3 regions of the Brevibacillus sp. RS1.1 genome follow, and region 1 is predicted to be linked to each of the others. Evidence: predicted binding sites of a transcription regulator. Region 1 holds the regulator's gene; each other region holds the start of a gene.
The links. The regulator CtsR, encoded in region 1, represses protease genes until heat stress. The targets are predictions, from matches to a motif close to ATGGTCAATAAAGGTCAAACA.
Positions count from the first base shown of each region.

Region 1 (10,962 bases):
GAAGCCCAAGAGTAAAAACCTATTTTTTTCCAAATCATTATAATGCTTCATCTTACTTTCCCTCACTATAGCAAAAAAGATTTTGCCATGTCAAATAGCCAAAAATTTTAACATAGTTGTCATTTTCTCGTCAACCCGGGAACACTAGTTTCCTTCGATGTTAAATTGACAGGGAGCTGACTCCCTTCTTATAATGTCAGTATCGTAATGAGAGAAAATTATGACGATACCAACAGCCTAAAGCAGAGGTGAACCAGATGGACAATCGAAGCATAGACGACTTTCAAACGCAAGTATCCGAGCTTTTGATCAGACATCGTAGCGTACTGGACGTCATGTCCAAAGTTCAGGAAACGGCATCCCGCATTAACCGTTCACTGACAAAAGCCATCACCGAATGCGGCTGTGTCGAAGTGGTTGCCAAAAAACAGACATACGATTCAAACAAGAACCTGGAGGACAACAAGTCCCATTTGGACACCCACTTTAACGGACCGCTGTGCGAGCATTGTCGCGATGTAGTTACTGCTGAGCTTGGCAAGAACCTCTTTTACCTCACTGCCTTGTGCAATATTACTGACATTAAGCTAGAAGATGTCCTTCAGAAGGAATCCAACCGATTAAATACTTTGGGTGTCTTCAATCTGTCTTAAAAGTCCGCTACTCGTATTACGAATGAACCCTAAAAAAAGTTGCATACAAAAAAGAAAAACCCGCACATTGAAGTGTGGGTTTTTTTATGCCAAAACTATTCAAACGGAACGGATTCTTCCTCTTTGTTTTTACGCTTACGTAATTTTTTGACGAGAAAGTCAACGTTTTTTTTTATTCCGTACAGTGCATAAAAAGCAAGTGGCAAGAAGACAATTTTTGGAAACTGCTGCGGATACTTAATCGCTACAATAACCACAATCGCGATGATAATGGGTGTGATCCAGTAAGCAGACTTTGGAATCCCCACTTTTTTAAAGTTAGGATACTTGACCTTTGATACCATCAAAAAGGCAAGCAGCAACATACTTACGGCAAGCAATACCGGAGTGAATACTTGGTGATAGAGTGCGAGCGTAGCCAGTACGCCCCCCGCTGCCGTAATCGGCAAACCGATGAAATACCCCGGAACCCCGGCCTGTACGTTAAAACGCGCCAAACGAAGCGCACCACAGATCGGAAAAATGGCTGTAATGAGAATCCCAAGCAAATCAAAGTGTTGCAAGACGACAACATACATAATGAACGCCGGCGCAATCCCAAAAGTAATAACGTCAGAAAGGGAATCCAATTCCTTCCCGAACTCACTTTGGGCGTTCAACATACGAGCTACACGTCCATCCAGCCCGTCTGCCAGCATACCAATGATCACTGTGATCGCTGCATATTCGACGTATTGATCGCCTCGAAACGCAAGAATAATTGCTAAAACTCCCAGAAACAAGTTGCTTACGGTTAGTATGTTCGGTAACGATTTCACGAACATAGACTACCTCCTGATTTCTTTTGCGTAAGGAGCAGGTTATCCTGTTGACCTTGTTATTATCCAAGTCCCTTAGGCAAATGCTGAATACAAATAATGCCTTTATCCTATTCTACTTTAAATGTGCCTGTCAATGAACACTTGTTCTTGAATCCGTTTCAATCCCTCTTTAATCGCTCTCGCTCGAACCTCACCAATGCCTTCCACTTCGTCTAATTCCTGAATCGTTGCCATCATGATTCGTGGCAGATGATGAAAATGCTCTACCAGATTCGAGATGATTGTAACGGGCAGACGCCTGATCTTGTACAGGATCCGATAACCTCTAGGGGAAACGGATTCATCGAGCATACTGGCATTGGAGGAATACCCCAGCGTTCGCAAAAAAGAAGTGAGCTCCAGCATTTCCTCCGAGTTCAATTTTTTCATGTCCCGCAGTACAAGATCAGGTGAATAGGATGGATCTCGGGAATAATCCCGAATAAGCATATGGGCCTCTTCCTCAATGTTTGAAACCAGCTCCTCCAACTGCATACTGACGAGCCTTCCTTCTACCCCTAGCTCACATATGTACTTGGAGACCTCTGTCTTAATACGTAACACCATCTCAATCCGTTGCAAAACCGAGGCAACCTCATGCAAAGTAACGAGCTCCTCAAATTCTAACGCACCGAGATTCGTCAAAGTTTGATCAAGGACGGCCTTGTATTTCTCAAGGGTAGATACAGCTTGATTCGCCTTGGCCAGAATGACGCTGATTTCGCTTAAGACATACCGGAAACTCCCCTGATACAGCGTGATCACATTGCGACGCTGAGAGATAGCAATGACCAGATGATTCGTTTGAATGGCCGTACGTTGTGCTGTACGATGCCGTGTGCCCGTCTCGCTCGTGGGGATTGAGGAGGGTGGGAAGATTTGCGTATTCGCGTACAGGATGCGTTTTGCGTCTTCACTTACTATAATCGCCCCATCCATCTTCGCTAATTCATACAAATGGGCAGGAGAAAAATCACAATTGATGGAAAAACCGCCATCGACAATCGACTTCATCTCCGGACCGCACCCAATAACGATCAAGCCCCCTGTTTTGGCCCGTAAAACATTTTCCAACCCTTCACGAAGCTGTGTGCCGGGTGCCACGAGACGAAGCACATCACCGATTTGCGGAGTTCTTTTGATGTTCCCCTGCATGCCCACTCCTACCTCCTTATCACCTCGTTCAACGCATCGGCGATATTGCTCACACCAATTACTTGAATATCTGCTGGCGCATCCAGCCCGCGGATGTTTTTCTCCGGTATGATGACACGCTTAAAGCCTAATTTATGGGCTTCTCGTACTCGTTGCTCAATACGGGAGACACCGCGCACCTCACCAGTCAAGCCAATTTCTCCGATAACGACATCATGCGGATTGGTAGCGTGGTCACGGAAACTGCTTGCAATGCTTACGGCAATCGCCAAATCAACCGCTGGCTCATCCAATCTGACCCCACCTGCTACGTTTACATAAGCATCCTGATTTTGCAGCATCATGCCCATGCGCTTTTCCAACACTGCCATGATCATCGCCACACGCTGATGATCGACCCCTGTTGCCGTTCTCCGTGGGGTTACAAAGCTGGTCGGGGCAACGAGAGCTTGCAGCTCAACCAAAACGGGACGTGTGCCCTCCATACTGGCTACGACTGTGGAACCCGCAACACCAAATGGACGCTCTGCCAAAAATATCTCGGATGGATTCGCCACTTCCTCCAGACCGCGATCCTTCATCTCGAAAATACCGATTTCGTTTGTCGAACCAAAACGGTTTTTGACGGCACGCAAAATTCGAAACGTATTGTGACGCTCCCCTTCAAAATAGAGAACAGCATCCACCATGTGCTCAAGCATACGCGGACCGGCGATGGAGCCTTCCTTGGTTACGTGACCGACGATGAAGGTACCAATCCCTTTCCCTTTTGCAATCCGCATCAATTGGGCTGTTGCCTCCCGCACTTGTGCGACACTCCCCGCAGCTGATTGGATCGTCGGGTGAAACACGGTCTGGATCGAGTCAATAATCAGAACATCCGGGTCTACTTGATTAATATGCTGTTCGATCAAATCCAAATCATTTTCTGCCAATACAAACATCGGCGGCGTTTGCAAATGGAGTCGATCCGCGCGAATTTTGATTTGTTTTGCCGACTCCTCTCCAGATACATAGAGAACCTTCGCCCCTTGATGAGCCAAGGCAAAAGAAGTCTGCAAAAGCAATGTCGATTTCCCGATTCCAGGGTCTCCCCCAACCAAAATGAGTGAACCCGGAACAAGTCCTCCACCAAGAACACGATTCAATTCTCCGATCGTCGTATCCATGCGTGGGTCTTCTTCACTGGCTACCTGGGTCAGTGGAATAGCAGATTGACGCTGGCCGCCACTCATCCCTTCGTGACGATGTGCAGTTTTTACCGTCACTTCCTCTACCAGGGTGTTCCAACTGCTGCATCCCGGGCATTTCCCCATCCATTTTGGCGATTCATAGCCACATTCTTGACACGCGTATTTCGTTTTATACTTTGACATAATCGCACCCTCACTTGGATTTCTTTCTCTACTTTTATCATAATTACGCACCCAAAAAAAGAATACCTCCCGAATCAGGAGGCATTCTATTACGTTTCAACCCAGCTTATGATTTCGTTTTTTCAAGGCGCTTGACTACCAGCTTGCCTTCTTCCGCTTCGATATTGACGGTATCGCCTTTACTGATTGTGCCCTTGAGCAATTCCTCGGACAAATTATCCTCGATGTGGCGCTGGATAGCTCGACGCAGAGGACGCGCACCGTAGGCCGGATCAAAGCCTTCTTTTGCCAATACTTTCTTGGCTTCTTCGGTCAATTGGAAATCAATGTCCTGCTCTTTCAAACGTTTACGCAGCTCATCTGTCATGAGAGTTACGATTTGCTCGATATGCTCTTGCTCCAAGGAGTGGAACACGATGACTTCGTCGATACGGTTCAAGAACTCAGGACGGAAGCTCTTCTTCAGCTCATCCATGACTTTGTCCTTCATATCCTGATACTTTCTTTCCGAATCGTTGGTCGTGAAGCCGAGCGTTGTATTTTTCTTGATCATGCTGGCTCCGACGTTGGAAGTCATGATGACAACCGTATTGCGGAAGTCGACGGTACGTCCCTTGGAGTCTGTCAGACGACCATCATCCAGAACTTGTAGCAGGATGTTGAATACGTCTGGGTGAGCCTTCTCGATTTCGTCCAGCAAAATGACGGAGTAAGGCTTGCGGCGCACTTTTTCGGTCAGCTGACCGCCCTCGTCAAAGCCTACGTAGCCTGGAGGGGCACCTACCAGACGAGCGGTGGAATGCTTCTCCATGTACTCGGACATATCCACGCGGATCATGGCATCCTCGTCACCGAAAAGCGTCTCTGCCACGGCACGAGCCAATTCAGTTTTACCCACACCGGTAGGCCCCAGGAAGATAAACGAGCCGATTGGGCGTTTTGGGTCTTTCAAACCAGCACGGGCACGGCGGATCGCACGTGAAATGGATTTGACTGCTTCATCTTGACCAATGACACGATCGTGCAAAATCTCTTCCATCTTCAGCAAGCGCTCTGTTTCTTCTTCCTTCAGCTTTAACACAGGAATACCCGTCCAGCTCGCCACTACTTGTGCGATGTCTTCTGGTGTAACCTCCATGTTCAGCTGGCCTTGACGTTCTTTCCAGTCTTTTTTCGTTTTATCCAGTTCTTCACGCAGTTTTTGCTCCTGATCGCGAAGTGCTGCTGCTTCCTCGAACTCTTGTGATTGTACAGCAGCGTCTTTTTCCTTGCGCACCTCTTCCAGACGTCCCTCCAGCTCTTTGAGGTTTGGCGGAACGGTAAAGGATTGCAAGCGGACTTTGGATGCCGCCTCGTCGACCAAGTCGATGGCCTTGTCAGGCAGGAAGCGTTCCGTAATATAGCGGTCAGACAGCTTTACTGCCTGCTCGATTGCTTCATCTGTAATTTTGACACGGTGGTGGGCTTCATAACGATCACGAAGGCCATGTAGGATACGAATGGCATCCTCCGCTGTCGGTTCATCAACCTGAATCGGTTGGAAACGACGCTCCAGTGCCGCGTCTTTTTCGATGTACTTGCGATATTCATCCAGCGTTGTAGCACCTACGCACTGTAGCTCACCACGTGCCAGCGCAGGCTTCAAAATGTTGGAGGCGTCAATTGCCCCTTCTGCTCCACCAGCACCAATCAGCGTGTGCAGCTCATCAATAAACAGGATGATGTTTCCTGCTTGGCGAATTTCGTCCATGATTTTTTTCAGACGATCTTCGAACTCACCGCGATATTTGGTTCCCGCAACAACAGTTCCCATATCGAGGGTCATGACGCGCTTATCACGAAGGGTTTCCGGAATTTCGTTGTTCACGATTTTTTGGGCAAGACCTTCTGCGATAGCTGTTTTCCCGACACCAGGCTCCCCAATTAAAACAGGGTTGTTCTTGGTGCGTCTGCTAAGTACTTGGATCACACGCTCGATTTCTTTTTGGCGACCGATAACCGGGTCCAGACCGCCGTCACGAGCGATTGCAGTCAGATCCCTTGCCAAGCCGTCCAACGTCGGCGTATTCGCCGCTGGATTCCCTCCAGACGGTTGATGAGATGCCATCATTTCCGAGCTGCCCAGCAGCTGGAGTACCTGTTGACGTGCCTTGTTCAGGCTAACGCCCAAATTGTTCATGATTCTCGCAGCAATACCTTCTCCTTCACGGATCAAGCCAAGCAGAATATGTTCAGTCCCCACATAGGTATGACCCAGCTTGCGGGCTTCGTCCATCGACAGTTCAATGACCTTTTTGGCGCGAGGTGTATAGTTTGGTGTGTAATTACTACCGGACTGCTCTGTTCCTCGCCCGATTAACGACTCCACTTCGCTCTGGATTTTATCGAGGCCAAGCCCAAGTGATTGCAGTGCCTTCGCCGCAATTCCTTCGCCTTCTCGAATGAGTCCCAGCAGCACATGCTCTGTCCCAATATCTTTGTGTCCGAGACGAACCGCCTCTTCCAGGGCAAGCGCCAGTACTTTTTGTGCGCGTTCTGTAAAACGTCCAAACATCATATCGTACACCTCCGTATAACCGTGTTTTTTCTCTGTATGGTTAACAATTGCGTGATACCATTACGATTACTCTTGTGATTCTACTACGCGTAGACGTTCGCGGATCAGCCTTGCCCTTCTTTCGTCGCGTTGGTCCGGAGTGAGCTTTTGACCAGCGTGGTGTTGTAAAAAACCTGGCTGTGTCGTGACCAACAGTTCGTTTAAGACGAGCGGAGATACATTAGGAATGATGCCTAGATCAATCCCCAGACGTACATCTGACAGACGCTGAGCCGCTTCCTTGGACTCTACCGTGCGGGCATACATCAAGATGCCATACGACCGAAAAATCCGATCCTCCAAAGAAACCCGGGTGTGCTCCAGCAAGTAAGTGCGTGCCACACGCTCTTGCTCAATAATCTGTCTGGCCACACCGTAGAGATTGGAAAGGATATCCGACTCAGACATCCCCAGTGTGACCTGATTGGATAACTGAAAAAGATTCCCTAGAGCTTCGCTGCCCTCTCCGTAAATTCCTCTAACGACCAGACCAACTTGATTAATCGCCTGTAAAATTCTGCTGATCTGCTGCGTCATCACCAGAGCGGGCAGGTGCAGCATCACGGATGCACGAATTCCCGTACCCACATTGGTTGGGCAGCTTGTAAGATATCCTCGAGTTTCGTCGAACGCGTAGTTCAAGCTTTTCTCAAAAATGTCGTCTATCTTCGTACCTATTTCCCATGCCTCGTTCAAACGAAACCCGGGTAATAGTACCTGTATTCGAATGTGGTCTTCTTCATTAACCATAATGCTGACAGACTCATCTTCCCGAAGCAATACGGCACCTTTACGGGATTCCTCTGCCAAATGAGGGCTAATCAGATGCTTTTCTACGAGCACCCGTTTTTCTAACGGGTTAATTTGATCCATATGGATGACCTGAAGCTGATGCCGTTTGCGCATTGCCTCCGAATCGCTTACTTCCGTTACCTTTCTGACGACTTCCTCGGCCTGCGAGTCCGTTGCCAATAACGGAAAGGGGTGCTGGCGCAGGTTACGGGCGATACGCAGCCGTGTACTAATGACAATGTCGGAATCAGGACCTTCTCCTTTCATCCAATTGCTCCACGGGTTTTGCATAAACTGCTTTTGGGACATAACCAGCTAACCTCCCTTGCTACGATTGGGCCATTTTTTGTTCCAATGCTCGAATTCGATCACGCATTTCTGCTGCCTTCTCGAACTCTTCACTGGCGACATGACTTTGCAGCGCTTGCTTTAGTTGCTCCAGCTCTTTACGGATCTTCAGTTTGCCACCGGTACGCTCTGGTACTTTTCCACTATGCTGTGTGTTTCCATGAATCCGGCGGAAAAGTGGGTCCAGTCGATCCCCCAAAAAGGTGTAGCAATCACTACAGCCAAATCGGCCGCTTTTACTAAATTGAGCATATGTGAGTCCACATGTTTCGCATTGAAGCGGCTTATTCGTTGCCGTTTCGCGTCCATTCTTTTGCATGGGATCAAATTTTAAAAGTCCTGACAGGAGATTGTTGATGCTGAAGTTGTGAAAGCCGGTAAAGACGTCCCCTTTTTCATGAGCACATTGCTCGCAAATATGGTATTCGGTTTTTTCGCCATTGACGATTTTCGTCAAATGAAGTGTCGCCGGTCGTTTTCCGCATTCCTCACAGTTCATAACATCATACCTCCTTTTACTTCAACAAGATTGCCGCGATCATCTGCTTTAAAATATTTGCCCGCAAACGATCCCGCAATTCAGCTTCTAGAGTCAAAACGTTTCGCGAGGTAGCGATTTTCATCAAGGTGGCTTCTCTAATGTTGACTAACCCTTCCTCTAATAGTCTTTCTACGATCGCATTTCCCACACTCTGACTGATGCTCTCTCCAATCAGTTCTTCTGTTAGCAATTCCTGCAAGCGTGCTTTGCTGACAATCTGCACCTTGCGTATGCGAATATACCCGCCGCCCCCGCGCTTACTCTCTACGAGGTATCCTTTTTGAACGGTAAAGCGCGTATTGATGACGTAATTGATCTGAGACGGCACACATTGAAAATGGTCGGCAAGCTCACTACGCTGAATCTCGATCGATCCATTGGGACTGTTAGTAAGGATGCTTTTCAAGTGATGTTCAATGATGTCCGAGATGTTTCGCAAGTCATCGCCTCCTATTCCTATGTGTATGTTCTTATGAGGTTACCTATTGACTTTGACTATCTTTGACGTTAATTATAATGGGTTTAGTGCGTGCCCGCAAGTGTCCCTTACACATTCTAGTGTGGGCAAAAGAGGGTCGCTTGAAACTTGGACATGATCAACAAAAAAACCACTCCCTGAGGAATGGTTTATGCTTGTTCTTGCTTATTGGTGTCGATTGCTGGCAAATGATTCAGTAGCTGAGAGAAGCTGGTGATAATAACATCTGCCCCATCAAGCTCGCCTGGTTTCGCAAAACCAAAGTCGCATCCAATGGTAAATAAACCGTTTGTCTTGCCTGCTTCCACGTCGGAGTGACGATCTCCTACCATGATGGCCTGCCCAATTTTGTAATCAGACAACAATTTTGCAACCAGGTCATTTTTGGAATGCGTGCGGAAACGACCAGCCGAGTACAGGTCTGTCATCAACGGCTTTAACTCGTATGCCTGACAAATGGCATCGATGTACTCTTCCTGCCCATTGCTTGCTACAAATAAAGCAAATCCTTTTTCATGCAGCTTTTCTAAGGTTGATTTTACATCCGGATATAGCTCGGTCACTCGTTCTTTGAGTAACTGGATTTCGTTGTCTAGCAAGAAAGCATCTGCTGACCGAATGGCTTCTTCACTCGCACCCGGCAGTAATTTATCCCAGATCTGCTCGATCGTCATTCCCAGTACATTGATCAGTTCACGTTCGTCAGGGGTTTCCCCTTGCCATAGCCCTTTTTGACGAAGCTGGTCAAACGTTCGAATAAAAGCGGGGGTCGACAGCTTTTCTGTTTGCAGTAACGTGCCATCCATATCAAATAATATCGCGAATGGTACAGTCATGGGTTCCTCCATTTTGTCTGGCTAGGCAGCTATTCTACTTTTCCTGGCAACATATTCATATCATCCATGATAAACTCAGTAATTCGTTGTGCAGCATCTGGCTTCGAGATTTTTTGTCCCATTCTACGCATATATTCCACCTTGGACGGGCTATGCAATAGTTCATCGATAAAGTAAATCAACTGCTCGGATAGATTCGCGTGTACCGCACATCCATTATTGAGCAAAAAGTGGCTATTCCTCTCTTCCTGTCCAGGCAGAGGGTTGTAAACAATCATGGGTACCCGTTTACTCATTACTTCAGCTGATGTAAGTCCGCCTGATTTGGTGACAATTAAATCAGCCGTTTCCAGGTATTCGTGAAAGTTATTGATGAATTTTAGCGGAACGACTTCATGCCGATACGTACGATTTGTCACCTTATTGTATAGCTTGTCGTTTGTCCCTGTTAACACAAAGGTTTTCAGGGGAATGTTAATCTCTTCTAGCCCATCTAATACCTTTTCCATCGAGCCGAGACCCAATCCGCCCCCCGAAAGAATAATGCTCTTTTGTTCAGGAGCGAGACCAAGCTTTTGACGAATCAATTCGGGTTCCAATGGCAAGCTGAATTTCTTCATGATAGGAATGCCCATCGGAATGAATTTTTGATGATCCTGTCGATAAACGTCTAACAGGTAATACAGCTGTTCATGACCGATGAAGTAATAATTGATATGGTGATTAATCCATGAAGGATGGATGGTATAGTCCGTAATGATCGTATAGATTGGTTCCTTCCAATCATTTCTTCCCTTCAGTACGGAGAGCATACAGCTTGCAAACGGATGCGTAGCAATAAAGGCATCAGGCTGTACACTGTTGATCAGCTTTTTCAGTTTATTTGCCAATAACTTATTCATCAGCACATTCATATCGAAGAAACGGGTTTTTTCTGTATTATGATAAATTCTGCCCCACATCTTGGGTGACAACCTCAACAGATTCATATAGCTTTCCAGCAAAATCTTGTGAAAGGTGGGGCTAATATACTCCAACGTATCGATGATCATTGATGTGCAACCACTCTCAGCCAAGCTTTCTTGCATGGCCCGCGCTGCCTGGTTGTGTCCGTTACCGATGGAAGCGGAAAAGATTAGAATTTTTTTCATGAACGATTCTCCTTCATAACCTCGCCTACTCCAACGCCTGGATCAGGTACCTTCTCATGTTAGTCTACCCCAAGACCCGTCTGCAAGAGGGAACTTGTCGGTCATTCGGCCTAACTTATCGACAAAATAATCGCGAGTTTGACTTCTTTCTGCAAGATACGTTAAAACAAAAAACC
Region 1 is NZ_JABSVA010000015.1:52,485-63,446, forward strand. Features, by position in the region: gene HP570_RS27245 (nucleoside triphosphate pyrophosphohydrolase family protein) at 258-653, shown strand; gene pssA (CDP-diacylglycerol--serine O-phosphatidyltransferase) at 749-1,477, opposite strand; gene disA (DNA integrity scanning diadenylate cyclase DisA) at 1,592-2,668, opposite strand; gene radA (DNA repair protein RadA) at 2,677-4,044, opposite strand; gene HP570_RS27265 (ATP-dependent Clp protease ATP-binding subunit) at 4,151-6,601, opposite strand; gene mcsB (protein-arginine kinase McsB) at 6,668-7,741, opposite strand; gene mcsA (protein-arginine kinase activator protein McsA) at 7,761-8,279, opposite strand; gene HP570_RS27280 (CtsR family transcriptional regulator) at 8,296-8,760, opposite strand; gene HP570_RS27285 (HAD hydrolase-like protein) at 8,949-9,635, opposite strand; gene HP570_RS27290 (MGDG synthase family glycosyltransferase) at 9,665-10,786, opposite strand.

Region 2 (10,962 bases), on a different contig from region 1:
GTTGAACGATTCTATTCCGGTCCCTGCTGTTATCAGCCAGCTCAAAAAACGCTCGATCCTTGTGGATGCTACTGACAAAAATTACTTGCTGGGCTTTCCGCAAGAAAATATGTTAAAGCTGAATGTGTCCTATGCCAAGGAAACAGTGATTGAGCAAGGGATTAACATGTTGATGGATGTGCTACGCCGCATGCACCGTTAACCTATCCGCCTTAAGTCGTAGATAAAATCCGGCGGGGGTGCGTTTTTGGACAACAATAAAATCTCGATAATGGAACAGTAACCAGAAAACGATCTACATCGTATTATCAGATACAAGGAACATGGTTTACCCGAAAGATTCTCTGGTATAAATTGTTTCAAGATGCAGGGATTGGGGTATTTCATTGTATAATTAGTGAATCCATATCAAAAAAAATTCGTTCCATAGTCGGCCAGTTTGAAGTAGAATCGCATCTATACACATACTTAATTGAGTTGATGACTGGCAGTTAACGATAGAATGACAAAGGAGAAATAGATGCTTCAGAACATTTTAGATTTCTTAATGGAATACGGCTATTTAGGAATGTTCATCCATTCTTTTGCAGACGCAGTCATCTTTCCCGTTCCTGCCTTCTTTCTTCAAGTGCCACTCAGCCTCGTTGACCCTTCGCAGGCATTGTGGATTGCTACGGTAGGCTACATCGCTTGTCTCATAGGGACTCCCGTCGGTTATTTTATCGGTAAAGTACTAGGCAAATCCGTTCTGTACAAACTCCTCAAGAAGGAATGGATTGACTCTGCCACAGAGATGTTTCAAAAGAAGGGCGAAGTCGCGATCTTCATCGGTTCGTTTACACCGATTCCATTTAAAGTATTTACAATCATGTCGGGTTGCTTGAAATTCCCATTATGGAAATTGCTCGGGTATGCCGCAATTGGACGGGCAGTCAAATTTTACGCAGTTGGACTCTTGTTCTATTTTTACGGTAAAATGGCGGAAAATATGGTCCATAACGTTTCTCTCTATATCTTTCTCACCGTGGTGCCGCTCATCTTGGTCGGGTTATGGGTGAAGAAAATTGTCGCCAAGCGCCGCCAGCTGAAAATGGAAAGTACTGGCGTCAGCAATGGCATCAATGAGAAACTCATGAATAAATAAAGAAGATCTTAAAAAGCAAAGAAACCCCAATCGGGGTTTCTTTTTTTACAACTGTTAACCTTTTTTCACTCGAATTACATCATCCTCGACATCAATGACCATTGCTGTCACATTGTCTTCTTCCATCACCAGATCCGCAATGCCATCCTCAACATATTGCTGAATCACGCGGCGCAATGGACGTGCCCCGAAGGCAGGGTTGTAGCCCAGCTCAGCCAGCTTTTCTTTTGCGGCATCTGTCACGCTGATCTCCATTCCTTGCTCAGACAGATTGCCCATGACATCTTGCAGCAGCAGATCGACGATTTTGACCAAATCCTGTTTTTCCAGATGAGCAAAGGAAATGATTGAGTCGAAGCGGTTCAGGAACTCCGGCTTGAAGTACGCTCCCAGAGAATCCAGCACGGTGGCAGGCTCGGGCGCTTGTGCTCCAAAACCAACGGAGATTTTACGCTCGATCACACCGGCATTGCTCGTCGCAATGATGACCGTCTCCTTAAAATTCACCGTACGGCCTTGACTATCTGTCAGACGGCCATCCTCCAGAATTTGCAGGAACATGTGCATTACATCCGGATGTGCTTTTTCGATCTCATCCAGCAGGATAATGCTGTATGGATTGCGGCGTACGCGCTCAGTCAGCTGACCTGCTTCCTCATGACCGACGTAGCCAGGAGGAGACCCGATCAATTTGGATACCGAGTGCTTCTCCATGTACTCGCTCATATCGAGACGGATCATGGAATCACGGGTACCAAACAGCTCTTCTGCCAGCGCTTTGGACAGCTCTGTTTTCCCTACGCCAGTTGGACCGACGAACAGGAAGGAAGCAATCGGTCTGTTTTTCGGTTTCAGACCTGCCCGACTGCGTCGAATCGCCTTCGCTACTTGTGTGACCGCCTCGGACTGGCCAATGACTTTTGCTTCCAAATGAGCTGCCAGGTTTTTCATTTTCATCTGCTCATCACTTTGCAGCTTGGTAACAGGAATCCCGGTCTTTTGCTCGATCAAGGCTTGGATGTCTGTGACGTCAACCTTAACGCGTTGTTCCTTGCCCTCGATTTGATCCAGCTTCTCTAAAATGCCCGCTTCCTCGTCTCGCAGACGGGCAGCTCGTTCGTAAGCTTCTTGCTCCGTCGCTTCCTTTTTCTCCTGATTAATTTGCGCCAGACGCTCATGTAACTCTGACGTATCCACCACGGAGGATCTCAGGTTCAAACGCGAGCCTACTTCATCCATGAGATCAATCGCCTTGTCAGGCAAGAATCGATCCTGGATGTAACGATGGGAGTATTCCACGGAGGCACGGATGACATCATCCGAGTAAGCGACTTGGTGGAATGCTTCGTATTTCGGGCGCAAACCTTTCAAAATCTCGATGGCTTGTTCTACGGTTGGTTCCTTGACCATGACTGGCTGCAGGCGGCGCTCCAGAGCAGCGTCTTTTTCAATCACGCGATACTCTTTTAATGTAGTTGCCCCAATCAGCTGCAACTCACCGCGAGCAAGAGCTGGCTTCAGGATGTTCCCTGCATCCATGGAACCTTCCGCAGAGCCTGCCCCCACCAGTAGATGAATCTCATCCACAAACAGGATGACGTTTTTGCGTTTTTGCAGCTCGGCAATCACTTGCTTCATTTTTTCCTCGAACTGTCCGCGAATTCCCGTTCCTGCAACTAGAGAGGCGACATCTAAAATGTACACCTGCTTGTTTTTCAGCTTGGTCGGTACTTGCCCTTCCGTAATGCGCAGAGCGAGGCCTTCCGCAATCGCCGTCTTCCCGACCCCTGGCTCCCCGATCAGAACCGGATTGTTTTTGTTGCGACGGTTCAAAATCTCAATGACACGCTCGATTTCTTGTTCGCGTCCAATCACAGGGTCAATCAGTCCGGCACGTGCCGCATCGTTTAGATTACGGCCCAGGTCATCGAGGATGCCCCCACCGCGTTCTGGCGCTTGTCGCTGCGGTTGACCGGAAGCTTTGCCCGGATTCATCTGGCCTTGAGCAAAGCCTTGCAGGAACTCATCCAGTCCAGAGAAGGAGGAGAAAGGACTAAAGCCCATGCCCACTCCCATTTTGTTGGTCAGCTTTGTTTTGCAATCCTGGCACAGATCGTATTTTTGTTGCTGATTTTGTACACGTATATGAACAGTCACAGTTGCTTCTCGTTGTTTGCAGATTTCACAATGCATATTCAATCCCCCCAAAAGCGTTGTTTTGGAATCCAGAAGACCTTTGACCTTTTCTGACCTTCGTTGACTTCATTATAGTTTGACCTTTTTTGACTTTCAAGAGGGATTGTATGGTTTTTTACACTTTGCTCTTTTGCAAGTAAGGAACGATTGAAAGTAACCCGATAACGGCAAAGCAAGCCCCTACCCACAATGGTGAAACAAGTCCATAGCCACTGCTGATCCCGATCCCGCCTAAGAAAGATCCAATGGCAACACCCAATGTAATAAAGGAAGTATGCACCGTGTTTACCATCGTCCCACTGCCTGCTGTATTCATGACGCGTGCAATCATGGCCGGATTCATCGCTACACCCGTCAACCCAATCAGAACAATGGACAGCACCGCGATCCATTTATTTTCGGCACCTGCGGCAAACAGAACCAATGTCGCTAGGAGTATGCTTAATCCCGTTACAAGGATTCGCATGGTAAAACGATCAGCAAGTCTGCCAATCACGATATTTCCGATCAAGGTCGCGATGCCGTAAAGGGCAAGCAAATACGGGATGCTCGCATCCGAAAATTCCGTTACTTCCGTAAGAATCGGAGTAAAATAACTAAACGCTGCGAAGGTACCGCCAATGATCAGCATACTGGTTGCATACGCGGCCCAAAGGTGTGGATTTTGAAAACTGGCAAGCTCATCCTTTGCGTTCATCCGATCTTTTTGTGTGGAAGAAGGGAGCAACCATTGAATCAAAATCCCTGATAGCAATACAACGATAGCAACAGCCCAAAAGCTCATTCTCCAGCCGAAATATTGTGCAATCACGGTTGTCAGCGGGAGTCCTACGACAGTAGCAATCATTAAGCCTGCCAAAACAATCGAAGCGGCCTTTCCCCGTGAATGAGGGGGAACCAAGCCGGCTGAAATACTGACAGAGATGCCAAACGCAGCGGATGAGGCAATACCTGTTAAGATACGCGCAAGCATCATTGACTCGTAATTCCAAGCCATTGCTCCTAACGTTTGACCAATAAAGAAGACGGCAATCAATGATAGCAACGCTTGTTTTCGGCGAATGTGCAGGAGCGTTGCCGTTAGTATCGGGCCCCCTATCACCATTGCACCCGCATACGCCGTAATGAAATACCCGATGGATGAGATCGATACGCCGAAATCATCGGCAAGGTCATTCATCATCCCTGCCACCATAAATTCAGAAGTCGTCATTGCAAAAATCGCTACCGCTAACAAATAAATCATCGACGGCATAAAGAAACCCTCCCTACTTATTATTGTAACAATCGGTACAAAAATCACTCAAAAAAAGAGCGCATTACGCGCCGAAGATAGATTCCATGGTCCCCTTCATAATTTGTTCAGCCAATGTCCGATTCTGTGTGGAAGTATTCAATACACGAAAGCCGTAGTAACTGCTTAAAAATAGGCTTGCCAAATCCACCGCAGATCGTTTTTGAGAGATTTCACCCGTTCGCAAGCCTTCCTCCATCACTTTTTCCATGGTATCCTTCAGAAGTTCAACATGCCTGGAGACGATTTCTTCAATCTTGGGATCGTCTTTTGCCCGTTCCAATCCCGCATTGATCAGCAAACATCCCTTTGGATTCGTTGATTCAAAGTCTTCCACGAATGCCCACGCTAAAAAATTTTGCAACCGTTCTTTCAAAGAATCCGGACCTTCCAATAACGCCCGCTGTTCACGAATCCCGGTATCGTGATAGTGTTCCACCACTGCAAGATACAGGTCTTGTTTGCTGCCAAACGTATTGTACAAGCTGCCTTTCCCTAGTCCAGTATCACTGCATAAATCATGCGTAGAGCAACCATTGTAGCCTTTTGACCAAAATGTTTTCATGGCCACATCTACGATGGATGTGTAATCAAAATCACGTGGTCTGCCGCGTTTGCTCACCGGAATCCTCCTTTCGTCTCCAACTGTTATGGAAATCTTACACATTATGTACCGTTTGGTCAACAAATGAAATGGTTGCAACTGTACAAAACCATGCCTATAGAAAAAGCCCATTTTGAAAATCATCTTTCAAAATAGGCTCGATCATTGATTATATCGTCTCTAAATCTGTTACTGTTTTTTCGTTTACTTGATCACCAGTATTCAGCGTCGTCTTTGGTTCAAGCAATAATACATGAACCTCTTCCTCTGCAACTGGCATATGCTCTACACCTTTTGGAACAATGAGAAATTCCCCTTCGTTTAACCAAACATCTTTATCGCGAAACTTAATAAGCAGTTTCCCTTTCACTACGAAAAACATCTCATCCTCATTTTCATGCTGATGCCAGACAAACTCTCCTTTCAATTTCACCAGCTTTACATAGGAGTCATTGATTTCGCCTGCAATTTTGGGATTCCAATACTCATGGAATAACGTAAACTTTTCAGCTACATTGACCTTCTCCATCATTTTCCCCCATTAAAAAGAATATGCTTGTACTTCATCGAAAGTAGGCAGGGATGGTTGAGCACCGTTCCTAGTAACGACAATCGCTGCTACTTTGCTAGCGAAAGTGGCCGCTTCGGTTTCGGTCATTCCTTGTGTGATCCCAACCGCAAAAGCAGCTGTAAAGGAATCGCCTGCCGCAGTTGTATCCACTGGCTCTACGCGGAACGCCGGGATATGGGTCGCTTCATCAGCGGTTATTAAGAGAGCGCCCTTTTCTCCCAACGTCACGATGACGCGCTTTGGTCCACCAGACAAAAGCTTTTTGGCTGCGGCATGCACCTCGTCTATCGTGGATACAGGCATTCCTGTGAGAATGGAAAGCTCTGTTTCATTCGGGGTTAGGGTATGTACATGGGTTAATAGCTCACTGGATAGCTCGCGTGCAGGTGCCGGATTTAAAATGACCAGCTTGCCGAGTCGGGCTGCCTCTTTGACTGTATATTCCACGACAGGCATCGGGATTTCCAGTTGAAGCAATACGACGTCACTGTCCTTTAAAATAGACAGATTGTCAGCAATATGCTCGGTGCTGACGAGTGCATTCGCTCCTGGAACAAGCACGATGTTGTTTTCCCCATCATCACTTACATTGATAAAAGCCATGCCTGTTGTACCCGAGCATTTAATCCCCTCTATGTGAACCTGCGCATCTGTTAGTCCTCCCAGCATGACCCGGCCGTTCTCATCTTCTCCTACCATTCCAATCATGGAGACATGCGCACCCAGACGAGACGCTGCTACTGCCTGATTCGCTCCCTTTCCACCCGGGATCAGCTCGAAGTGATGGCTTGCGATCGTTTCTCCTGCTTTAGGCAAATGTTGTACATGGGTTACGAGATCCATATTGATGCTTCCTACTACTGCGATTTTCACGACGAGCCCTCCTCGTTCCATCTCGAACATGATCATTCTGTCGGTTACAAAATAGTGCTTTTCATCCGAGAAGTCAACGTATTTTCTCGGAATTGTTCCTAAGACTTGGAGCATAGCACATCCATTGGATATAATGAACAAATCTTCTATCATCCGGAGGTAACCAGATGGAGCCGATTATCCAGCATCCTTGGAACATGAATGAGCAAGAGGCAATCAACTTACAGCGCCAGCTAGCCCAGCAAGTAAAAGAAGAAGATCAACTAACGGACGTATGCTATATCGCCGGGGTAGATGTCGCCTATCATGCCGAGTCTGATTTGTTAGTCGCTGGTGTCGTGATCCTCGACGCCAATTCCCTGCAAGTCGTCGAGTCTGTCGTCATTCAAGACACCGTCGAATTCCCGTATATTCCTGGCTTGTTCTCTTTTCGAGAGCTGCCTCCGTTGGTACGTGCATTCAAGGAACTCAAAACAACACCGCAGCTCGTCGTCTGCGATGGGCAAGGAATCGCTCACCCGCGAAGATTCGGACTAGCCAGTCATTTGGGCGTCCTGTTTGACATTCCTACCATTGGCTGTGGAAAGACGAGACTACTAGGTGAATACGAAGAGCCAGCACACGAAAGAGGTGCGTATTCCCCGTTGATCGATCAGGGTGAGATCATCGGTGGAGTCTTGCGCACACAACCGAATATCAAACCAATCTTCGTCTCGATCGGACACGGAATCTCTTTGCCAACTGCATGCACGTGGATCACCAAGCTCTCACCCAAATACCGTTTGCCCGAAACGACGCGGCAAGCGGATCAGCTCGTGAATAAAGTATCGGCGGAGTTAAATCGGAGCCGCTAATGAAGTGTCGGCCATACATTAACATCGTGCTCGTCCAAGACTGCTTCAATCTGATCTCCTTGGAAAACGACAATGTAGCCTCGTGGCAGAGCCATCGCTTGCAAAAGAGACGGACGTAGCTTTAGCAGTTGGAAAACGTAGTATGACTCTAGCTGGTCACTGTCTACTTCGCCTTCCACTGGCCCAAGATACCACCCGGAGTCTCCTTTTCGAACATCTTCTGCACGCTGCAAATAGACGTGTTCTTGTTCAAATGCACCTTTTGCCACCACAATTTTATCTTGGAACAAAGCAGCTTCCCCTTCTGCTCGCACGGTTTGCAAGCAGTTGTTTTGCGCCATTTGCACGACCAAGGACACAGACAGGTCAGAAGTTGTTTCGGAAAAAGGATTCGCGTCGTAGTCGGGTGCCACGATCTCCATACACCCATCCCGTTCGAAAACCAGTAGAATGGTCCAGCCTACCTGAATTTTCGCACCGTTCTTGATAGGACCCATCTCGTCTTCTACATCAGAGAATACGTCCAATAGAAAGTCTGCTTGCTTCACCAAAAACTCTCGGCAGGTCACGACAAACGTGCGGTTATGAATCTGTTTGGAGCGTTGGCAGAGTCGGTTCTCTTTCTCAGCTGACATGGACCTCTTCCTTTCTGCGTGATCGATTGCAACTATCTTCAGGATAACATGAATAGGGGAAAAGCTCCGTGTAAAAAACAAGGCATATTCCTCCTCGGTGATTCGAGTTGGAATATGCCTTGTAGACATCTTAGTATCGCTCCTTATTGCCCTTCCATGCCGATTAAAATAAACGTGATAATTGCGGTTATCGTACCAAAGACGAAATATAACCCCATAAGAATGGCCATTAACAACAAACCGGCTTTTGCCCAATTTTTACGATTCAGATTCCCATCTGAACCAAAAGCCCAGACAAACAACAAAACAATATTCGCGATCGGAATCATCATGAACAACGAGACGACTATCCAATCTTTCATTGTCATGACTTTTTCGTTTTCCGCTACGCTTCCTTCCACATACGCTTGGTGATCCATTCTATACCCTCCACGTTTTTTGCCAATCCACCGTTCTCGCTATTGTTCAACCGATGCTCCAATGAATGCCAAGATCAGAACAAAAAAGAATACGCATAAGTACAACCCGATGCAAACGCCCATAATCAGCAAGTTCGCTTTTGCCCAGTTCTTTCTATTTAGATTGCCTTCACTGCCAAATGCCCAAACAAAATACATCACAAGATTGACCACGGGCACCATCATAATTAAAAAAGTAATTAACCACTCTTTGACCGACATGACCCGCTCATTTTCAGGCACGCTCACTTGCCATTGCTGTTGATGTTGCTGCTGTTCCAATTGGAAACCTCCTTGTTCTGTCTTGATCAAATGTTCTCTACCCGCAGCGTGCGAATCAGCGCATGGGCCAAAGGTTGCCACACGAGCACTTCCTCAGACTCAAAATGAAAACTCCCGAGTAGTGCCCGCCCGTTTAGTGATGTCGCGAACAAGATTTGGTAGTAAGTTTTGTCCTCGACCGGGACGATGAATTCGCTGTAGGCAATCCTGCATCCATCCAGCTCGATAAGCTCATGATGTACGACCTGCAAGCCTGCCTGCGCCTTTTTGACTTGCGCTGTCATCGCCTGCACAAACGGTTCTACGCCGCTCATCGGCAACTGATGTGCCATATGATTCATGCCGAGCATGACCGCGCTCTCTTCCTCTTTATAGGAAATCTGCTCATGCTGAGAATTCCCTCCGCTATTTGACCCGCGTCCCCTCGGCATGAGCTGCATCGAACGGGGCAGCTGAATGCCAAGCTGCCCGTCAAAGAGGATATTCTCCGCGAATTCGAACCTGCGCCCTTCGTACTCCAGGTAGCCTTTTCGCACGCCATCCAGACACTCCTCAAGCGTCAATTGCACCTGTTGTTCTTCCATTTCAGCGAGTTGACGCCGTGTCTGGATGCTGTTCCATACATCCAAAATCTTTTCATCCCAATAGATCGTCATAGCTCCCTCCGCAGTACCTGCTCTACTTTTTGTAAAACAAATCCGTTCAAGCTTCTGCGAAGGAAGCTTTCCGCAGCATCCAGACTCACCACGATATACGGCTCCAAGATCCCTTGAACTTTAAAGAAATGATGTGCCTTTATCTTATCGGTATCTAATACAAGTCTCTTTACCGTTCCATTCAAATGAAAATCAGTCTCCATAGAAAGACAATCTACAGCAGGTACCTGCATGGCCCAGTAAACGTTGCGCAGATTGGTTTCGCTGTCAATCAAATCGACGCGCTTCCATTGTATGCTCGGATTGTATTTGGCAGTAATGGTTTTCATCCGCTCCGAAATCATCGGCAGTGGCTTTTCCAACCAATCTGTGTAGGCTTGGGCCCCATCCGTGTTGACCTCAAGAACGGATATCGGCGGGAGTTGATCAAATGTGTTTTCCTTTTGCAGCCCCAGCCCCGATGGCACGACCTTTTGAGCCATTCGACCGTCATCTGCTAGCAAATAATAATCGCGCATGTCATCCCGCCTCCTTTATTCCGTTCTCCACTCAATCTGCTGTATCTGTGTTTCACTCAATGCAAAGCGCTCACGATCCTTCTCCAAAAAAACAGCATTCCGCATATTCGCTCTATGAAAATTCGCATGATACAGACGAGAATGGCGAAAATCCGCTCCTTGCAAATCAGCATATGCAAATTGGACACCGAGTAAGCCCGGTACACGATGCAGCTCGTCCGCACTGACTCCTTGTCCCTCGGCATATGAGAAGATGGCTCCGCTCAAGTCAGCATGACGAAAATCGGCATCACAAAGAAGCGAATGGCTGAAATCAGTGCGTGGAAGCTTGCTACTGACCCACCTTGTTCCGAATAGGATACACGCACGGAACTGACTGTCTGCAAAATTACTGCCACTAAAATCGCAATAGCGCAAATCTAATGCGTCTACATTGGTTCGCGGCAAATCCATATGGGCGAATGTTTCATGGGTGCAAAACGTTCCTTTCGGTTGCCCAAGCAGGCTTCTGCTTTCCTTCTCCTCCCGCTTGATTCTCTCTTCTATGTACACCACTTCGCTGATGTCTTTGAATTCGCCCACTCGTATGTACAGACGATCCGCTTTCCTGATCTGTTGGTACTCAGGCAGCTGAATGGCCTCCGGAATCGCCACTCGGGCAAGCGCTGTGACAAACTGACCGAAAAGCTCCATTTCCTTTAGCACCATAAACTCCACATCAGTAGCTTGTATGATCCCCATGTACATTTTCCGGCGTTCGTCCAGTAGCGAAATGAGCTTGGAAGCCTCTTGCAATGCCCATGCTGCCTCGTACCGTGCATAGCATTCCACTGGCTCCCAGTACCATTGCTCCGTATAACCCTCTATCAAAAATGTG
Region 2 is NZ_JABSVA010000007.1:182,305-193,266, forward strand. Features, by position in the region: gene HP570_RS21705 (aminotransferase-like domain-containing protein) at 1-202, shown strand, start outside; gene HP570_RS21710 (YqaA family protein) at 521-1,144, shown strand; gene HP570_RS21715 (ATP-dependent Clp protease ATP-binding subunit) at 1,199-3,337, opposite strand; gene HP570_RS21720 (MFS transporter) at 3,456-4,595, opposite strand; gene HP570_RS21725 (TetR/AcrR family transcriptional regulator) at 4,660-5,256, opposite strand; gene HP570_RS21730 (cupin domain-containing protein) at 5,408-5,770, opposite strand; gene rbsK (ribokinase) at 5,780-6,682, opposite strand; gene nfi (deoxyribonuclease V) at 6,850-7,536, shown strand; gene HP570_RS21745 (immunity protein Imm33 domain-containing protein) at 7,533-8,171, opposite strand; gene HP570_RS21750 (hypothetical protein) at 8,315-8,590, opposite strand; gene HP570_RS21755 (hypothetical protein) at 8,630-8,911, opposite strand; gene HP570_RS21760 (hypothetical protein) at 8,938-9,567, opposite strand; gene HP570_RS21765 (imm11 family protein) at 9,564-10,085, opposite strand; gene HP570_RS21770 (pentapeptide repeat-containing protein) at 10,101-10,962, opposite strand, start outside.
Region 2: a site for CtsR is predicted at 3,378-3,398, ahead of HP570_RS21715 (ATP-dependent Clp protease ATP-binding subunit). Genes of this name have one in related genera too.

Region 3 (10,962 bases), on a different contig from region 1:
TGGTTAGATTGCAAAGTGAACGTCCAGCACAACTCACTGGAAAAAACTGTCCAGCCCTGATAGAAGACCTTGTCTGGCGAGACAAACTTTCAACGCATAAACCCAAGCCTAGCTCGTATACATGGTAGTACAAAGTGTGTGGAGGAGGCTGGGGAAATGAAGATAAGGCACATCGGGAAAATGACGGCCGTGCTGGGAGTTAGCGCAGTGCTTTTGTCGGGCTGCGGTCTCTTTGGCCCGGAAAAGGAAACGATTAGTATTGATGCACCACCACAGTCAGAGGTATCTGTGGATTTGCCCAACGGCACGCCGTCCCCGGATGCTGCAAAAGAAGGTGCACAACCGGTCGTTCAGGAGACTGGGGAGAGAATGGTGTATTTGCAGGATGCTAACGGATATATCGTTCCTGTCTCGATGACTCTTCCGAAATCAGACGGTCCTGCCAAACAAGTATTGAGCTACATGGTAAAAGGTGGACCGGTTGAGAGCATGCTCCAGGGTGGCTTCTCCGCTGTCTTGCCGAAAGGGACAGAAGTAAAAGGACTTGTCATTAAGAACGGCGTAGCCACTGTCGATTTTTCCAAAGACTTCAAAACGTACGAAGAGAAGGACGAGAAGAAAATTGTCGATGCAGTCACCCGGGCGTTGACGGAATTTAGCACCGTCAAGACTGTGCAAATTTGGGTGAACGGAACACCATTAACAGAAATGCCAGCAACCAAAACACCCATCACGCTATTAGACCGGAATCAAGGAGTCAATCTCGAACTGGGCGATGGGGCAGTGCCAGGAGATACCTCCAGCGTAACGGTTTATTTCCAAGGTCAGCTGGATGATACACGTACGTATTATGTCCCGGTCACTCGTCTGGTTCCTGAAACAACTGACATCGCCAAGGCAACGGTCGAAGAGTTGATCAAAGGACCGAAACAAGGATCCCAGCTCTTTAGTTCCTTGCTGCGTACGACACGTGTTCTGAATGTGAAGCAGGAAAAAGATTTGGTGACAGTCAACTTGAGCAGTGACATCCTCAAGTATGACGATGGCAAGGAAGCGAGCCCAGAAGCTCTGCAATCGCTCGTCTTGTCATTGACAGAGACGACAGGAGCCAAGCAAGTGCAGCTGCTGGTGGAAGGAAAACCGCTCGCTAGTGGCGCGTTTACCAAGCCAGTGAGCCGTCCGGTTCAACTCAATCCCATACAGATGTAAGGAACGAGCCACGCCCGTATTAACGAGCGTGGTTTTTGTTCGCCAATGGTTCGTTGTCACCAGCCCGTACGGTTCTCCAAATAACGGGCCCGAGCCCAAGCGAAGGGATCGTGATCAAAAGACCTGCCACAAAGCCGACTATACGTGGGTCTGCCATCGTCAAAATCCAGCCGCCAAGGAGCATGGACAGACCGATCAGGATGTTTGAGATCGTCGCATCCAAAGCGAATACTCTGCCATGGTAGCTGGGGTTGACATGCCGCATGATCAACGTATTCAGGCTGGCGTTTCCCATTCCTCCCGCCACGGTGGATAGCGTAAAGAACAGTACTGTTACATAAATCGTGGGTGAAAAGCTGGTCAAAAGCATTCCAAAGCCTTCCACAGCAAAGCTGCTGGCAGCCACTTCGTAAAAGTATCGTTGAAAGCGCTGAGCAAGTATTCCTCCGATGATGAAGCCAATTCCGATCGCTCCGTACAACAGACCAATTCCCCATTCACCGGCAGTAAATACTTGATAGGCATAGACACTGATCAAGACATTGATGATCCCCCCGCCGATTGGCCACACCGCTTTCAGCAAAAGGATAGCGTACACAATCGGTGTGGATGTAATGGCGCGAATCACCTCTCCGTAGGAAGAGACTTTAGCAGACTGCTGCAACTGTACGTTAGAAACGGAGTCGTTTGGGGAGGCGGGTACCTTCAGCCTAGCCAAAAACAGAGCCGAGGCGAAAAAGGAGAGGGCATTGAAAAGAAAAGCGAGATCACTTCCCCACAGTGCAATAAAAATACCCCCGATCAACGAACCGATGGCCATGACGATTCCATAGATACTTTGATCAAGTGCGTTCGCAGTCGCCAATTCCTCAGGGTCAACGATTTTGGGGAGCAGGGACATTCGTGCAGGATTGTAAAGGGAAGAAAAGGCAACTAACGAAAAAGTACCTGCATAGACCATCCATACATCTGATTTTTCAGATACGAACAAAAACGAAAGAGCAACGAAGCCGCGAACGAGATCACAGGCGACCATCACTTTTTTACGATCAAAACGGTCTGCCATCAGACCGCCCAGGGGACCAAAAATTAAGTGAGGCAGCGTGCGTAGTGCGAGGGTAATGCCGACCGCAATAGCTGTTCCCGTCATTTCGAGCAGCAGTGCGAGTACAGCAACGCTGTTAAACCAATCTCCGATTCCGCTTAAGAAATTGGCGGTTAAAAGGCGCCGCAGATTCGGTTTTTTCAAAAGAAACAAGAAGCTCATAAGCAGATTCACCTACCATCAAATTAATTGAATATCTAATTAGATAATATTTTAAATAGTTGAGTGACGGCAAGGAATTTTTTATGAGGAAGGAAGTGACAAGAATATTTGCAATTCACGTAAATAGGAAAGAGGCGTTTGTGCAGTGGCAGATCGTTTCCCGCCTCTGGTATAATGAGCGGAGTGTAACAAAGCGATTTAGGAGGAACTTGGAATGAGAGTGGATGGCCGTGCCCATGACCAATTGCGCCCAGTAACCATTACGCGCAATTACATTAAACACGCAGAAGGATCTTGCCTGATTGAAGTCGGAGACACAAAGGTGATTTGTACGGCGACTTTGGAAGAACGGGTACCGCCTTTTATGCGTGGTGGCGGGAAGGGCTGGATCACAGCCGAGTATTCCATGCTTCCCCGAGCAACAGCGACCCGCAACGCGCGTGAGTCGTCAAAAGGAAAAGTCGGTGGACGAACAATGGAGATCCAGCGTCTGATCGGACGTGCTCTGCGCTCCGTTGTAAACCTTGAAGCAATGGGTGAACGCACCATTTGGCTGGATTGCGATGTCATTCAGGCAGATGGAGGTACACGGACAGCTTCGATTACCGGAGCGTTTGTGGCAATGGTAGACGCGATGCAAAAGCTGGTGGATAGTGGCACCTGGAAACAGCTTCCGTTAAACGATTTCCTGGCAGCGACCTCAGTAGGGGTAGTCGGCGAGGAAGCCGTGCTCGATCTCAACTACAAAGAGGATTCTACAGCAATTGTCGACATGAATGTCGTCATGACGGGAAAAGGAAAGTTTGTCGAACTGCAAGGAACAGGGGAGGATGCACCGTTTTCGCCTGAACAGCTACAAGAAATGATTGCCCTTGCAAAAGTCGGCATTGACAACTTGATCCACAGTCAAAAAGAGGCGCTCGCTGATGTTACGCTCTCTTTTGCACAATCGGTAGCGGAGGAAAGTCATGCCTAATCGAAAAAAAGTCGTTCTCGCAACACGGAACCAAGGAAAAGTGAAAGAATTCAACAGGCTGTTCGCAGATGCAGGTTGGGAAGGGATTAGCCTCGCTGAATTTGATGGTGTGCCTGAGGTGGTAGAAGACAAGGACACTTTCGAAGGAAATGCGCTGAAAAAAGCAATCGAAATCTCTACATACTTGAACATGCCAGCCTTGGGTGACGATTCCGGTTTGGAAGTAGATGCGCTGGAAGGACGCCCAGGTGTTTACTCCGCACGCTTCGCTGGGGAAGATGCAACAGACGAGCAGAATTGGCGTAAATTGTTGAAAGAGCTGGAAGAGGTATCGACAGAGGAACGCACAGCTCGCTTCCGTTGTACGTTGGCGTTGGTGATTCCGGGGGAAGAGCCAATCATTGCCACAGGCGCTTGTGAGGGCGTGATTGCGCGTGAACCAAAAGGGACAAATGGCTTTGGTTACGATCCGGTATTCTACGTCCCATCGATGGACAAAATGATGGCCGAACTCATGCCAGAAGAAAAGAACCAGATTAGCCACCGCGCTCGTGCCATGCAGCAACTGCTTGCAATCCTCAAGTAGACAAGAGAGAAAACAGGAGAGTGAAGCGTGATGGGAATACTCATCATGAGCGATAGCCACGGCTTGGTTCGGGAAGTAAGCCAGGTCGTCAACCGACATCATGTCGAAAAAATTCTGCATTGTGGCGATTTTTGTGTCGATCATAAGCGCGAGCCGTTTTCCAACATGACGCTTGTCCGAGGCAATTGCGATTCGACACAAGAGGTGCCGACTGAGCAAGAGACCAAATGGCGCGACCTTCACATCCTGCAAACGCACGGGCATCTTTTTGGAGTGAAAGGCTCTCTTCTGCGCCTTCATTACCGTGCAGAAGAGGTCGGGGCAAATGTAGTCGTATTCGGTCACTCCCATGTACCTGTCTGTGGAGTAGAAAGAGACATTTTGTTTCTAAATCCAGGTAGCCTGCAAATGCCACGAGGTTTTCACGTACCGACATACGCTCTTTTAGAAGAGACAGGAACGAGTCCGACAGAAACTTACATATCCGTGGCGTTTTATGATCATGCTGGCAACCTGGTTCCACAATTGGGAGGGAACTATTCTGTTCGTCGACCAATGAGGTCTTCTTGAAAACTAAAAGATTTGTGCTATACTAGAATGGTTATAATGGCTAGAATATTATCATCCGAGCCTGCGAAGATACCATGGCGCGGCTGGCGATGTTCTGTTATTCGATTTAGGAGGGGAAGTTTACGTGGCAGCAAATTGGGAAAAGGTAGAGAATAACCAGGGAGTCCTGACGATTGAAGTAGATGCTACGCAAGTAGACGCAGCATTGGATCAAGCGTTTAAAAAAGTGGTTCAAAAAGTTCAAGTTCCAGGATTCCGTAAAGGAAAAGTACCACGCAAAATGTTCGAATCCCGTTTTGGTGTAGAATCTTTGTACCAAGACGCTCTTGACATTCTGCTTCCAACTGCATACGGACAAGCTGTTCGTGAAGCTGGTATCGAGCCAGTAGATCGTCCAGAAGTAGACGTAACGCAAATGGAACAAGGGAAAAACCTGATCTTCAAAGCGACTGTAACTGTGAAGCCTGAAGTGAAGCTGGGCGACTACAAAGGTCTGTCCATCGAAGAAAAAGACTTCTCTGTAACAGAAGAGAGCGTTGACGCTGAACTGAAGCGCATGCAAGAGCGTCATGCTGAGCTCGTAGCAGTAGAAGAGGGTGCCGCACAAACAGGCGATATCGCTGTAATCGATTTCGAAGGCTTCCAAGACGGAGTAGCTTTTGAAGGCGGTAAAGCAGAAGATTATTCTCTGGAACTGGGTTCCGGTACTTTCATCGCAGGGTTCGAAGAGCAACTGGCTGGTTTGAACATCGGCGAAGAAAAAGAAATTACCGTAACTTTCCCTGAAGAGTACCACTCTCCTAACCTCGCTGGTAAAGAAGCGGTATTCAAAGTAAAGCTGAACAGCCTGAAGCGCAAAAACATGCCTGTTTTGGATGATGAGTTTGCCAAAGACGTGAGCGAGTTCGACACGCTGGAAGAGCTGAAAGCAGACACCAAGAAAAAACTCGAAGAAAAAACAGCGCAAGAAAAAGATCAATATGTTCGTGAGCAACTCGTTCTGAAAGCAGCTGAAAACGCTGAGATCGATTTGCCAGCAGTAATGGTTGAGCATGAATTGGATCAAATGGTTAATGAATTTGGTCAACGTCTGCAATACCAAGGCATGACGCTGGAACTGTACTACCAGTTCTCCGGCATGGATGAGAGCCAACTGCGTGATCAATTGCGTGCAGACGCAACATCCCGCGTTCGCACTTCCTTGACTTTGGAAGCAATCGGCAAAGCAGAAAACATCGAAGCAACAGAAGAAGACGTAAACGCAGAACTGGATAAACTGGCTGGCGTATACGGCCGCCCAGCAGATGAGCTGCGCAAAATCTTCTCCGCACAAGATGGCATGGCTGCGCTGTACCGCGATGTGCAAACTCGCAAAACAGTAGATTTGCTGGTTGCAGAAAGCAAAGTAACAGCATAAGCTTAGAAGAACGCATGATTGGTCAGTGGGCAGGCTAACCCTGACGCTGGCTGTCAAGACCACAAGGCACGAGTGTATCGTGCCTTGTTTTTCCACCATTGACTTTTTTCGGCAAAGGAGGAAAATACATAATGTTAATCCCTATGGTCATCGAGCAAACAAGCAGGGGAGAGCGTTCCTACGATATTTACTCGCGCCTCCTGAAAGACCGGATTATTCTCTTGGGCACCGAGATTGATGATGAAATCGCCAATCTGGTTGTCGCTCAGCTGCTATTCTTGCAGGCAGAAGATCCGGACAAAGACATATCGCTATACATAAACTCTCCAGGTGGCTCTGTTACAGCAGGAATGGCCATCTATGACACCATGCAGTACATCAAACCGGATGTGTCCACGATTTGTGTGGGCATGGCTGCCAGTATGGGTGCTTTCCTGTTGGCTGCTGGTGCAAAAGGCAAGCGCTTTGCTCTGCCAAACGCCGAGGTGATGATTCACCAACCGCTCGGCGGTGTGCGTGGGCAAGCAGAAGACATCCGCATTCATGCGGAATGGATTATGAAAACGAAGCGCCAGCTGAATGAGATTTTGTCTGAGCGGACAGGTCAGCCTTATGAACGCGTAGAGCAAGATACAGACCGCGACAATTTCATGAGTGCAGAAGAAGCAAAGGCCTACGGATTGATTGACTCTATTATCGAACGCAAAAACTGACCCGTTGTGAGGTGAAGCGCATGTTTAAGTTTAACGACGACAAAGGCCAACTGAAGTGTTCCTTCTGCGGCAAGTCCCAGGAACAGGTGCGCAAGCTGGTAGCTGGTCCTGGTGTTTACATTTGTGACGAATGTATCGAACTGTGCAATGAAATTGTACAGGAAGAACTGGGCACTGAAGAAGAAATCGATATGAAAGAAATTCCAAAGCCAGTGGAAATTCGCAAAATCTTGGACGACTATGTTATCGGTCAAGATATGGCGAAGAAATCCTTGTCTGTAGCGGTGTACAACCACTACAAACGGATTAATTCCGGGGCGAAGATCGAGGATGTGGAGCTGCAAAAATCCAACATCATGCTGATCGGTCCGACTGGTAGCGGGAAAACGTTGCTCGCGCAAACATTGGCGCGCATTCTGAATGTACCTTTCGCGATTGCGGACGCAACTTCTCTGACAGAAGCAGGCTATGTGGGCGAAGACGTTGAAAACATCTTGCTCAAGCTCATTCAAGCTGCTGACTATGATGTGGAGAAGGCTGAAAAAGGAATCATTTACATCGACGAGATTGATAAGGTAGCCCGCAAATCGGAAAACCCATCCATCACGCGTGATGTATCTGGTGAAGGCGTTCAGCAAGCGCTCTTGAAAATTTTGGAAGGTACGGTTGCGAGTGTTCCACCACAAGGCGGACGCAAGCATCCTCACCAAGAGTTCATCCAAATCGACACGTCGAACATTTTGTTCATCTGCGGTGGTGCATTTGATGGCGTCGAGCAGATTATCAAGCGTCGTTTGGGTAAAAAAGTCATCGGTTTCGGTGCAGACTTCGGCGATGGCGTAAAAGGCGATCTGAAAGCCGGAGAATACCTGAAATACATTTTGCCGGAAGACCTGCTGAAATTTGGTCTGATTCCGGAGTTCGTTGGTCGTTTGCCAGTGCTGGCTACTTTGGAGCCGCTGGATGAGGAGACGCTCGTTCGTATCCTGACAGAGCCGAAAAACTCTTTGGTGAAACAGTACCAAAAACTGCTGAGTCTCGACGGTGTTGAGCTGGAGTTCGATAACGGTGCGCTGCTGCAAATCGCCAAAGAAGCGATTAAGCGCAACACTGGTGCTCGCGGACTGCGTGCGATTATCGAACAAATCATGCTCGATATGATGTATGAGCTTCCTTCCAGAGAAGACGTCAACAAGTGTGTCATTACCGAAGAAACGGTACGCGACAAAGTGAAGCCGCAACTGTTGACCAAAGAAGGACAGGAATTGCACGAAGAAACAGCCTAAGCATTGTCTACAAAAACCATCTCGTTATCTGCGAGGTGGTTTTTTTGTTGGTGGTTTACGTCTACGCTTGCGGGGCAATACTACTTGATATCGTTCAAGAGAAGCTTTACATATGCACAAAACGGTCATGAACGTGTTCCTCTCTCTTCGGAGGACAAAAGTTGACCGCAAGCGAAGACGCATGGGAGGGACTGCATATGGACTATACGACATTGGTCATTGCTGTCATTGAAGTGGTTGTTGGTATCGTGATCGGCACCTACTTTTGGAACTTGCTGCGAGCGCAGAGAAACACGAAAACCTCAACCGAAAAGGAATCGCGCAAGGATCTTGATTCCATTCGGAAAATGAGAATGGTTGCGTTGACAGAACCTCTATCAGAGAGAACAAGACCGGCCACTTTGGAAGAAATTGTAGGACAAGAAGATGGGCTTCGTGCGTTGCGTGCCGCTTTGTGCGGTCCCAACCCGCAGCATGTCATTATTTATGGACCACCAGGTGTAGGCAAGACCGCAGCGGCTAGGGTCGTACTGGAAGAAGCGAAGAAAAATCAGCTATCGCCGTTTTCTTCTGATGCCAAGTTTATTGAAATCGATGCGACGATTGCGCGGTTTGATGAGCGTGGGATTGCTGACCCGTTAATCGGCTCCGTACATGATCCGATTTATCAAGGGGCAGGCTCGCTTGGGCAGGCAGGGATTCCGCAGCCAAAGCCAGGTGCTGTAACAAAAGCGCACGGTGGTATGCTTTTTCTTGATGAAATCGGGGAACTTCATCCTATTCAGATGAATAAGTTACTAAAGGTTCTCGAAGACCGTAAAGTCATGCTGGAGAGTGCTTACTACAGCGAGGAAAACACCCAAATTCCTTCGCATATTCATGACGTTTTCAAATACGGTTTGCCCGCCGACTTTCGTCTGGTTGGAGCGACGACGAGGCTGCCAGAAGAACTGCCTGCTGCGCTTCGTTCCCGTTGCCTGGAAATCTTTTTCCGTCCATTAAAGGCTGGGGAAATTGGGTGTATCGTGCGTACAGCCGTGCCTAAAATGAATATGAATATAGAAGATAGCGCTGTTTCTGTGATCGAGCGCTACGCGACCAATGGACGTGAAGCGATCAATACCTTGCAAATCGCCGCGGGAATTGCCTTGACGGAAGAACGCCAAGACATCCAGGCTGCCGATGTGGAATGGGTAATGCACAGCAGTCAAAAATCGCCTCGCCCCGAAAAACAAGTGCATGATACACCTCAGGTCGGTTTGGTCAACGGTCTTGCTGTGTACGGTCCGAACATGGGCAGTGTGATGGAGCTTGAAGTGACGGCATCACCCGCAGCTGTTCCTGGTCAAGGTCGAATGGCGATGACAGGAATGGCAGAGGAAGAGGAAATGGGCAGCCGTAGCCGGACGATTCGCCGAAAGTCGATGGCAAAAGGCTCGATCGAAAACGTTTTGACTGTCTTGAGCAGAATGGGCGTCCGTCCGTATGATTATGATCTGCATATCAATTTTCCGGGAGGCATCCCTGTCGATGGGCCTTCTGCGGGCATTACCATTGCCACTGCGATCTACTCGGCGATTGTGAATCAGCCTGTCGATAATTTACTGGCGATGACTGGCGAAGTGAGTATACATGGGAAGGTAAAGCCAGTTGGGGGTGTAGTGGCAAAGGTGGAAGCTGCCAAACAGGCGGGAGCGACTAGAGTCCTCATTCCACAGGAAAACTGGCAAAGTATTTTTGTGGACATGAATGGGATCGAAGTCATTCCGGTGTCTACAGTCTCTGAAGTAATCGAGCTAGCTGTACCGCAAGCTACCATGCAAGAAGAGGAGGCGACGGGATTTACTTTGCAAATCCCAGAAGAGGATCTCGCTTCCTCTCCGCTATCCCTGTAACAGTCGGGTATGCTCGCAAATTAGACATCGGATTGTGTTTGCGCTACAATGGAAAAAAGCTTCTGCTTGCAAAGAGCCAGAGGCCTTGCCCGGCCTGAAACGAGCTCCACAAAAAATGATTGTGTATGATCTTTTTTGTCTCGTTTTTTGGGGCCGGGTGGGCGTTTAAAAAACGGCTTTGAGGGCCGTTTTTGTCTGTTATAAGGCTCTTTGTAAGAGGGTAGATCAACAAGGAGAGGTGCATCCGCTTGGGCGAACGTTCCGGTAAACGAGAATTACCGCTTCTCCCGTTGCGAGGATTGCTTGTTTATCCGACAATGGTACTCCATTTGGACGTTGGACGGGAAAAGTCCATCCGCGCATTGGAGCAAGCCATGGTAGACGATAACAAGATTTTGCTTGCGACACAAGAAGAGGTCCACATAGAAGAGCCAGATGCTGAGCAAATTTACAGGATTGGTACCGTTGCGCGTGTGAAACAAATGCTGAAGCTGCCAAATGGGACAATCCGTGTTTTGGTAGAAGGCTTGCAACGCGCGAAGATCGAGGAGTATCTTCAGCAGGAAGATTATTTCGTCGTGTCGATTACATATTTGCAAGATGAAAAGACAGAGAAAAATGAAGTGGAAGCTTTAATGCGTTCCTTGCTGGGTCATTTTGAGCAGTACATCAAGCTGTCCAAAAAGGTTTCTCCAGAGGCACTGACCTCTGTGCAGGATATTGAGGAACCAGGACGTTTGGCCGATGTCATTGCTTCCCATCTGCCGCTCAAGATGAAGGACAAACAAGAAATTCTGGAGACGACCAACATCAAGGAACGTCTCGAAATTCTTTTGACCATTTTGAACAACGAGCGCGAGGTACTTGAGCTGGAGCGCAAGATTGGCAACCGCGTGAAGAAACAGATGGAGCGCACGCAAAAGGAATACTACCTGCGTGAGCAAATGAAAGCTATCCAAAAAGAGCTGGGCGACAAGGATGGCCGCCAAGGTGAAGTAGATGAACTACGTGCTCAGCTCGAAAAATCGGACGCTCCTGAACGG
Region 3 is NZ_JABSVA010000002.1:279,200-290,161, reverse strand. Features, by position in the region: gene racE (glutamate racemase) at 1-60, shown strand, start outside; gene HP570_RS07000 (GerMN domain-containing protein) at 157-1,209, shown strand; gene HP570_RS06995 (MFS transporter) at 1,229-2,476, opposite strand; gene rph (ribonuclease PH) at 2,691-3,452, shown strand; gene HP570_RS06985 (XTP/dITP diphosphatase) at 3,445-4,038, shown strand; gene HP570_RS06980 (metallophosphoesterase family protein) at 4,069-4,608, shown strand; gene tig (trigger factor) at 4,733-6,025, shown strand; gene clpP (ATP-dependent Clp endopeptidase proteolytic subunit ClpP) at 6,157-6,738, shown strand; gene clpX (ATP-dependent protease ATP-binding subunit ClpX) at 6,759-8,024, shown strand; gene lonB (ATP-dependent protease LonB) at 8,222-9,919, shown strand; gene lon (endopeptidase La) at 10,168-10,962, shown strand, end outside.
Region 3: a site for CtsR is predicted at 6,111-6,131, ahead of clpP (ATP-dependent Clp endopeptidase proteolytic subunit ClpP). Genes of this name have one in related genera too.